3 linked regions of the Saccharobesus litoralis genome follow. The protein of the gene in region 3 interacts with the protein of the main gene of each other region in a pairwise test. Links are inferred from orthologs where the notes say so. Each region holds a gene or a part of one and is shown on either strand. Other genes may lie near its edges.

Evidence for each region. The genes of interacting proteins can lie anywhere in the genome.
Region 1: the proteins of C2869_RS21450 (region 3) and ftsA interact in binary tests that used the Escherichia coli proteins (3 or more experiments, as listed by UniProt). The link is inferred for Saccharobesus litoralis from one-to-one orthologs.
Region 2: the proteins of C2869_RS21450 (region 3) and C2869_RS18160 interact in binary tests that used the Escherichia coli proteins (3 or more experiments, as listed by UniProt). The link is inferred for Saccharobesus litoralis from one-to-one orthologs.

Annotation. Positions count from the first base shown.
Region 1 is NZ_CP026604.1:5,500,627-5,503,583, forward strand. The notes cover bases 36-2,933. They hold ftsA (cell division protein FtsA), read right to left. Parts: upstream 2,152-2,933; coding sequence 919-2,151; downstream 36-918. Other genes in these bases: ftsZ (cell division protein FtsZ), read right to left, coding at 36-823; C2869_RS21090 (cell division protein FtsQ/DivIB), read right to left, coding at 2,154-2,933. In the rest of the region: more of ftsZ, read right to left, coding at 1-35; more of C2869_RS21090, read right to left, coding at 2,934-2,936; C2869_RS21095 (D-alanine--D-alanine ligase), read right to left, coding at 2,952-2,957. UniProt on the Escherichia coli protein: Essential cell division protein that assists in the assembly of the Z ring. May serve as the principal membrane anchor for the Z ring.
Region 2 is NZ_CP026604.1:4,828,128-4,831,156, reverse strand. The notes cover bases 25-2,994. They hold C2869_RS18160 (RodZ domain-containing protein), read left to right. Parts: upstream 25-995; coding sequence 996-1,994; downstream 1,995-2,994. Other genes in these bases: ispG (flavodoxin-dependent (E)-4-hydroxy-3-methylbut-2-enyl-diphosphate synthase), read left to right, coding at 2,036-2,994; pilW (type IV pilus biogenesis/stability protein PilW), read left to right, coding at 214-999; C2869_RS18170 (bifunctional tRNA (adenosine(37)-C2)-methyltransferase TrmG/ribosomal RNA large subunit methyltransferase RlmN), read left to right, coding at 25-202. In the rest of the region: more of C2869_RS18170, read left to right, coding at 1-24; more of ispG, read left to right, coding at 2,995-3,029.
Region 3 is NZ_CP026604.1:5,600,966-5,603,798, forward strand. What follows is about bases 1-2,774. They hold C2869_RS21450 (rod shape-determining protein), read right to left. Parts: upstream 2,023-2,774; coding sequence 979-2,022; downstream 1-978. Other genes in these bases: mreC (rod shape-determining protein MreC), read right to left, coding at 1-844; C2869_RS21455 (DUF6701 domain-containing protein), read right to left, coding at 2,262-2,774. Outside these bases: more of C2869_RS21455, read right to left, coding at 2,775-2,833. UniProt on the Escherichia coli protein: Forms membrane-associated dynamic filaments that are essential for cell shape determination. Acts by regulating cell wall synthesis and cell elongation, and thus cell shape.

The DNA.
Region 1 (2,957 bases), 100 kb from region 3 along the record:
TGCTAATATCCATGCCCGCAGTGATATTAACTAGGATGCCTCGCGCGCCGGCTAAATCAACGTCTTCTAATAAAGGAGATGAGATTGCCATTTCAGCCGCTTCTTCTGCACGGTCTTCACCTTTAGCGACACCTGTACCCATCATTGCGGTACCCATTTCCGACATCACTGTACGTACGTCGGCAAAGTCAACGTTAATTAAACCTGGGCGAGTAATGAGCTCGGCAATACCTTGCACCGCACCAAATAACACGTCATTGGCTGCCTTAAATGCATCCAACAAAGAAGTGCCTTTACCTAACACTTTCAATAACTTGTCATTAGGGATTGTGATTAACGAATCAACACTTGCCGCTAACGCATCAATACCTTGATCGGCATAAGCCATACGCTTACGACCTTCAAATGGGAATGGTTTAGTTACAACAGCAACCGTCAAAATACCCATTTCTCGCGCGACTTCGGCAACGACAGGTGCTGCACCCGTACCCGTACCACCGCCCATACCTGCGGCAATAAAAATCATGTCTGCGCCATTGATCACATCGCGGATCGCGTCACGATCCTCTTCTGCACTTTGACGACCGATTTCAGGGTTAGCACCTGCACCTAAACCTTTAGTCACATCACGACCTAAAACAATCTTGTTTTCAGGCGCTAACTGTGAATTTCTTAAGGCTTGCGCGTCCGTATTTGCGGTTAAAAACTCGACACCTTCAATGGTGTGTTCAACCATATGCTCAATGGCGTTACCGCCACCTCCACCGACACCAATAACTTTGATGACAGCTTCATCAGCTTGCTCACTCATTAAATCAAACATGACTCTCTCCACTTACTTACTTTTTTATGTTTATTCCCAAAACGAAATTTCCAAATTTAGCTTCCACGCTTGTCACCCCAAGGCAACAACCGCGACTAAAACTCACCTTTAAACCAGCTATGAATGCGTTGCCACAAGCCAGCCGAGCTATCTTCAACTCGGTTGGCATACTGGTTATTTATTTGATCTTTACCGTAATGCAACAAACCGATAGCCGTTGCATAACTCGGATCATCTACATACTCAGTTAACCCTTTAAGATTAACTGGGCTACCTAAACGAACCGGCATTTGAAATAAGTCTTCGGCAAACTCGACAGCACCTTCCATTTTGGCCGTGCCACCGGTCAAAACGATCCCTGCTGCTATTTTATCTTCTAAGCCGCTTTTACTGATCTCTTCGCGAACCAACTCAAATAACTCTTGGTATCTAGGTTCGACAACTTCTGCCAAAGTGTGGCGCGACATAGAACGCGCTGGTCGCCCACCTACGCTAGGCACTTCAATACTTTCTTCTATGCTAACCATGTGGCGCATTGCGCAAGCGTATTGCACCTTTAATTGCTCCGCATGACTCATCGGCGTACGGAAAATTTGCGCAATATCTTTAGTGACTTGATTACCCGCAACGGCAATAACCGCGTTATGTCGTATAGCACCATCCACATAGATAACTAAATCAATAGTGCCGGCTCCAACATCAACAACAGCAACCCCAAGCTCTTTCTCGTCATCTGTTAGCACTGAATCACTGGACGCAATTGCCGAGAACACCAAATCATCAACGCGTAACCCGCAACGTTCAGCACACTTAACAATATTTTTTGACATGTCGTCAGCACAGGTCACTAAATGCACTTTAGCTTCTAAGCGCACGCCCGACATACCAATTGGGCTTTTAATCCCTTCTTGAATATCAACACTGTAATCTTGAGGCAAAACATGTAGTACCCGACGTTCAGCTGGCAAATGCACTGACTTGGCGGTATGGATCACGTTATCCACATCATCTTGTGTCACTTCATGCTCACTGATCGGCACCATGCCATTTTCATTTTGGCACTGGATATGTCGACCCGATATCGCGATATAAACCGACGATATTTGGCAGCCTGACATCAGTTCAGCTTCTTCAACAGCTCGCTGAATCGATTGAATAACTAGGTTAATGTCATTCACACCACCTTTATCCATACCTCGCGATGCATGACTACCGACACCCACGACACTCACCGCACCGTCTGGTAAAACTTCACCAACGACAGCGACGACTTTCGCTGTGCCTATGTCCAATCCCACTATTAAATTTCTGTCCGTCACCTTAGACATAATCAACTCTGATCTTCATTATTCTGTTTTAATCCAACCGCAAACCCAGTGTCATAACGCAAGTCGACATAATCTAAATTATGCGCCCGCTTCAACTGCGGGTAATGTTGCAAAAATCGCTGACTTCTATTAAGCCAATCTTCTCGTCCTAAATTAAGCTTAACCCCGTCTTTTAGCGTTATTTGCAGAGCATGCCGTTCAGACAGCGACATTTCGTTAATGGTTACGTGATACAAAGCCATTAACTCACTTAACTTTTGATAGGTTTCTAATACTTGATTTTCGTCCCCTTCTGGGCCAAATAACCAAGCTAACTCTCGTTGTAACCTATCCGTATCTGCTTGAAATACATCACCATATTCATTTAACAAAAAATCCCCGTTCCAATGTACTTGTGGATTTTGCTCTGTAATGTAAATTTTCAATCTATTCGGCCACTCTTTGCGTACCGATACGCTGTATATCCAATCCAGCGCTTCTAATTGCTGCTGCGCTTTATCGACATTTAATGCAAAAAAACTTTGACTCATTTGCAACTCTAACGCTTGCAACACATCTTGCTTAGTCAAATAGTCTTGCTGCCCTTGAACGACGATTTGCTTAACCGGTAAGCGATTTTCATCAACCAGCCATTCACTGACATATTCAATTAACCACAGTGAGCCAATCAGTACCCAAAAGAAAAACACTAAACCAGCCCAAAACGGCCAACCGGCTTGCTCAATTTGTTGCCGCAACTCAGGCATTTTGGGCTTTTGAGTCGCTTGTGTTTTTTCTACGCCCATTACGCAAAGCCTGCGTTACTT
Region 2 (3,029 bases), 770 kb from region 3 along the record:
TTATTCGCGCTCAAGTAATTCACGAATTGATCGCTTTGCTAAAGTGTTAATGGAGTATGGTTTAGTGACGATAGTTAGGCGCACCCGAGGTGATGATATTGACGCAGCTTGTGGTCAATTAGTCGGCGATGTAAAAGATAGAACAAAACGAATGTTGAAAAAACGCGAAAAAGGCGAGAATATCAGCATTAAATCTATTTAATTTATTATTTTATGCGGATAATTGGCGCGTTACTTTTAGTCGGTATGGCAACTCACATAGCGGGTTGTGTGACAAAAACAACCTATGCTGAAAGTGGAAAACCTGTAATAGAGCGGGAACAAAACCCGACCGAGATCGCGCAAACGCGCCTAGCGCTGGCTTTACGTTATATCAATGCTGGCAACTATTCGCAGGCTAAATATAATTTAGATGCAGCGCTTAAACATGCTCCTGAAATGCCTGAGGTACATTTTAGCTTAGCTTATTATTATCAAACCGTTAACGAGTTAGACAACGCCAATCAAGCTTATTTGAAAGTGTTACAACTGCATCCAGATAATGGCGATGCCTTAAATAACTACGGCACATTTTTGTGTCAAACAGAACGGTTTGTCGAAGCTGAACAATATTTTTTAAAAGCAGTTGCGCAAGATGAGTACATAAGAGAGTCGCAAACTTATGTTAATTTAGGCGTCTGTTTGCTGGAAAATAAACAAAAACAAAAAGCACACAGTTACTTATTAAAAGCACTTGAACATAACCCCTACAATGTAAAAGCATTGATGGAATTAACCGAATTATCCTTAGATGCGCGCCAATTACAGGAAGCGCGTAATTATTTGCAGCGTTACGAAAAAGCGACCCGATCTGGCCGTTCAGCCCGCAGTTTATGGTTGGGCTATCAAATTGAAAGCCAGCTTAAAAATAATATGGGTGCTGAACAATATGGTCGTACCTTGGTACGCTTTTATCCAAATGCTTCTCAAACTAAAGCTTATATTGAACTTACTCGATGATGACTGAAAAAATAGAACAAGAACAACTTACAGAAAGTCAGCCTACGCCGGGACAAATGCTGCAAGAGTTACGCGAGTTACAAAAATTGTCTCGCCAAGATGTGGCTGATAGCTTGAATTTAAAAATTGATATCATTGAAAAAATTGAGAAAAATCAATTCAAAGATATCGGCACACCTTTGTTTGTTCGTGGCTATTTAAAGTCTTGCGCCAAGCTATACGGTATTGAAGAAGAAAGCGTCATGGCTTTGTATGATGCCATGTCTGACGCGCCGCAAGTTCAACGGGTTAAAATGACTAGCTTTTCACGCCGTACCTCGCGTGAAGCGCACGATAGTCGCTTAATGTTAGCAACTTATATCATTATTGCGATAGTCATTTTGTCGTTTGTATTATGGTGGTGGCAGCGCGATCAAGCACCAACGTTTAACTCGTTGGTTGACGTTGTTAATGAGCAAGTGAGTGACACTCAAGCTGCTGATCCCACTTCATCTGCGAGTGATGAGCAAAAAGTACTAAGTGCAGGCGAGCCAAGTGCAGATGAGCCAAGTACAGATGAGCTTGCTCAGCCATTAGACAGTGTTGCGCTAGATGAGACGCCACAACAAGAATTAGCTAATCAAGAGCAAGCTAGTTCAACAGCCATTTCCGCTGCACCATTGGTTCAAGATCCAACACCGAAAACAATTGCAGCTGACAGCTCGCAGCAGTCAACTGCTTTATTAAACGTTGCAACACCAGATGGTGCCGTCGCAATGGAATTAACCTTTATTGACGATTGTTGGCTGGTGATCACGGACGCAACCGGTCGAGAAATTGCCAATGGTGTTAAGAAAAAAGGTTACGTTATGCCTGTTTCTGGCGTTGCGCCGGTTAGTTTTGTATTGGGTGCACCTGAAAATGTCAGTATGACATTTGATGGTAAAACGATTGATATGACCCAGTTTAAGGCCGGACGCGTTGCACGATTTAGTTTACCGTTTGATCATGAATAAGCGTGTAAAAGTTATTTTCCCAATTTATTAGTGAGTTAAGCATGTTTCACGAGTCTCCAATTAAGCGTAAACCCACCAAGAAAATTTGGGTTGGTAAAGTACCAGTCGGTGGTGATGCACCGATTTCTGTTCAGTCAATGACAAATACAGAAACGACAGATGTTGATGCAACTGTCGCGCAAATTCAGCGTATTGCTGATGCCGGTGCCGATATTGTGCGTGTTTCTGTACCGACAATGGAGGCAGCAGAAGCGTTTAAATTGATTAAACAACGAGTGGATGTTCCACTAGTAACAGATATTCACTTTGATTATCGCATAGCGTTACAAGTGGCTGAATACGGTGCGGACTGTTTGCGTATTAATCCTGGCAATATAGGTAACGAGCAGCGAATTCGCTCAGTTGTTGATTGTGCACGCGATAAAAACATCCCTATTCGTATCGGGGTTAACGGCGGTTCACTAGAGCGTGACATTCAAGAAAAATACGGCGAGCCAACAGCGGAAGCTTTGCTTGAATCGGCTATGCGCCATGTAGATATACTAGACAGATTAAACTTTGATCAGTTTAAAGTGAGTGTAAAAGCATCGGATGTGTTTTTGGCCGTAGGTGCCTATCGTTTATTGTCAGCGCAAATTGATAATCCTTTGCATTTAGGTATTACTGAAGCTGGTGGTGCCAGAGCAGGGGCGGTTAAATCGGCAATTGGTTTAGGTATGCTATTGAATGAGGGCATTGGTGATACATTGCGCGTATCTTTAGCGGCTGATCCTGTCGAAGAGATTAAAATTGGTTTTGATATTTTAAAATCATTACGTATTCGTTCACGCGGCATTAATTTCATTGCTTGTCCGAGTTGTTCTCGTCAAGAGTTTGATGTCATTGGTACCATGAACGCACTTGAAGAGCGTTTAGAAGATATTACTACCCCGATGTCGGTGTCAGTGATTGGTTGCGTAGTCAACGGCCCAGGTGAAGCCTTAGTATCTGATGTTGGCCTTGCCGGTGCTAAAAGCAAAAGTGGCTTTTATTTAG
Region 3 (2,833 bases):
CTTCAAAAATGGGTTTCTGCTCAACATTAGGCGGCCAAAGTAACAACAAATAACGAATACGCTCTAATTTAGCCACAGGCTCAGCCACCACTTTGGCAAAGGGTAAACTCGGATTAGAATCAACTTGGCTGACTTTAGCCACTGGATAACCTTCAGGAAAACGCCCACCTAAACCTGAGGTCACCAAAAGATCGCCCATTTTAATGTCAGCACTATGCGGCACATGATTAAGCTCCATACGCTGCAAATAGCCTGCACCTGAAGCAATCGACCGCACAGAGTTACGAGCCACACGGATGGGAATGGAATGAGTAATATCTGAGATCAACAATACACGACTTGTCGTGGAGCCCACACTGATAACTTGCCCGACAATACCCTGATCATCTAATACAGGTTGGCCAAGGTAAACGCCATGCAACGAACCACGGTTGATCACCACTTGCTGCGAAGAGCGGTTGCTTTCAACCGACATCACCTCGGTAACCATTTTATCAACAACTTCACGCGCGGGTGATTTAAGTAAAGCGCGCAATCTTTGATTTTCTCGTTCGATAAAGGCCATGCGCTGCAAACGCTCGCTTAATATCAGGTGTTGCTCAGTTAAACGATCGTTTTCTTCTATTAATTGGCTACGAAAAGCGAGTGAAGTGGTGGTTAAATCCAGTAAGTTTTGTGGAATGTTAGCCGCATATTGCAACGGACTGACTAGCGAGTTAAGAAATACCCGCACTTGTTTAAAACCGTCGTGTTTATGGTCAACAAAAATCAGGACAATGGACAGGATAACTGCCAAGGTCATTCTGGTTTGTATGGATGGCCCTCTGCCAAATAAAGGGTTCATTTTTTCTCTGCTAACCGCTATTTAGTGTGTGATTACCGGTGAAAAATGGCAATCTAAGAATACGACAAAGCCGGGCTGGTCCCGGCTTAGTTAACTTCTTTGGTTTTTTACTGCACTGGCGTCATGTTATCTTCTTAGTCGTAAGAGAATAAATCGCCACCATGCATATCAATCATTTCAATCGCTTCGCCACCACCGCGTGCAACACAGGTCAATGGATCATCCGCGATAACCACGGGAATTCCGGTTTCTTCCATTAATAAACGGTCAAGGTCTTGCAGTAATGCGCCACCACCGGTTAATACCATACCGCGCTCACTAATATCAGATGCTAACTCAGGTGGACATTTTTCTAACGCCACCATAACCGCACTCACAATACCTTGTAATGGCTCTTGCAGCGCTTCTAGGATTTCATTGCTGTTGAGCGTGAAGCTACGAGGTACACCTTCAGCTACATTACGGCCGCGCACTTCAATTTCTTTCACTTCATCACCCGGATAAGCTGAGCCAATCTCATGTTTAATTCGCTCTGCGGTCGCTTCACCTATCGAGCTACCAAAATTACGACGAATATAAGAGATAATCGCTTCGTCGAATTTGTCACCACCGATACGTACTGATGACGAGTAAACCACACCGTTTAACGAGATAACCGCAACTTCGGTCGTACCACCACCGATATCGATTACCATTGAACCTGTCGCTTCAGATACTGGCATACCCGCACCAATTGCTGCCGCCATAGGCTCTTCAATCAAATAGACTTCACGCGCACCTGCGCCCATGGCCGATTCACGAATGGCACGTTTTTCCACTTGCGTTGCTCCGCAAGGTACACAAATCAAAACCCGTGGGCTCGGACGTAAAATGTTATTGTTGTGCACTTGCTTAATGAAGTGTTGTAACATTTTTTCAGTGACATAGAAGTCGGCAATAACACCGTCTTTCATTGGGCGTATGGCTTTAATGTTGCCTGGTGTACGACCTAACATTTGTTTTGCCGCTGTGCCCACTGCGGCAACTGACTTTTGTCCGCCAGCACGCTCTTGACGAATAGCGACAACCGAAGGTTCATTCAGGACAATACCCTGATCTTTGACATAGATAAGTGTGTTCGCCGTACCTAAATCGATGGATAGGTCGTTAGAAAACAAGCCGCGCAATTTCTTAAGCATGGAGGGGGCTTCCCGAGTACAGAATTAGAGGAAAATTTTTTGCGCTAACTTTACCAACCATGCCTAATTTCAGCAAGACTTGAGCTAAGGAAGTTTAATAATTAACGAGCTTTTTTGCACTCAGTAGCCAAAACAGGATAAATATAGGCAAAGGTGTAGATAAAGAGAGTACGCTTAAGCCGCAAGTTTCATGTTTGGTATGATACATGCCGAGTATTTATGCTTGTAACCCCATAACGCTAATTACTTTCACGCCAAGAAATAATACGTTCATTACCACGGCGATTACCAAATGCCACACGGGTCGCAGGTGGAACGGACAAACTATTACCATCCCAAGCAAAAAATAACCAACTCGGTAAAGAGCTTGCATCCCACTGTAAAATTAAACTACCACTACTTAGCGCAGTATCAGCGTGATCAAATTCAATATTAAATTGCCCAACACTAACCGGATCTGAATTACCGAAACGCCCTGTCGCAGTTACCAAACTGGTGTCACCATTGCTCGCGGTGACCGTAACAGTAAATGGGTCGCTATCAGCACTTTTTGCTGGCGTGGCATCAAAAGCATCCAGCGGCAAGATACTGGCATCGTCATCCGTGGTGGTTTGCCATTGAGTGCCGTTCCAATGCTGAATTTGCGCACGAATATCAGCTGCACCGCCAATGGTATCGGCCGCATCTTGCGCATAAAAACGCGCGTATCTTTGCTCTATATTCGTTGCATTTAGCGTGTAAGACGACTGATTAGAGCGCCCGTCGCTATCCGTAAAATCCCCAGCGGCAAATGTCATCTGAATATTCGACG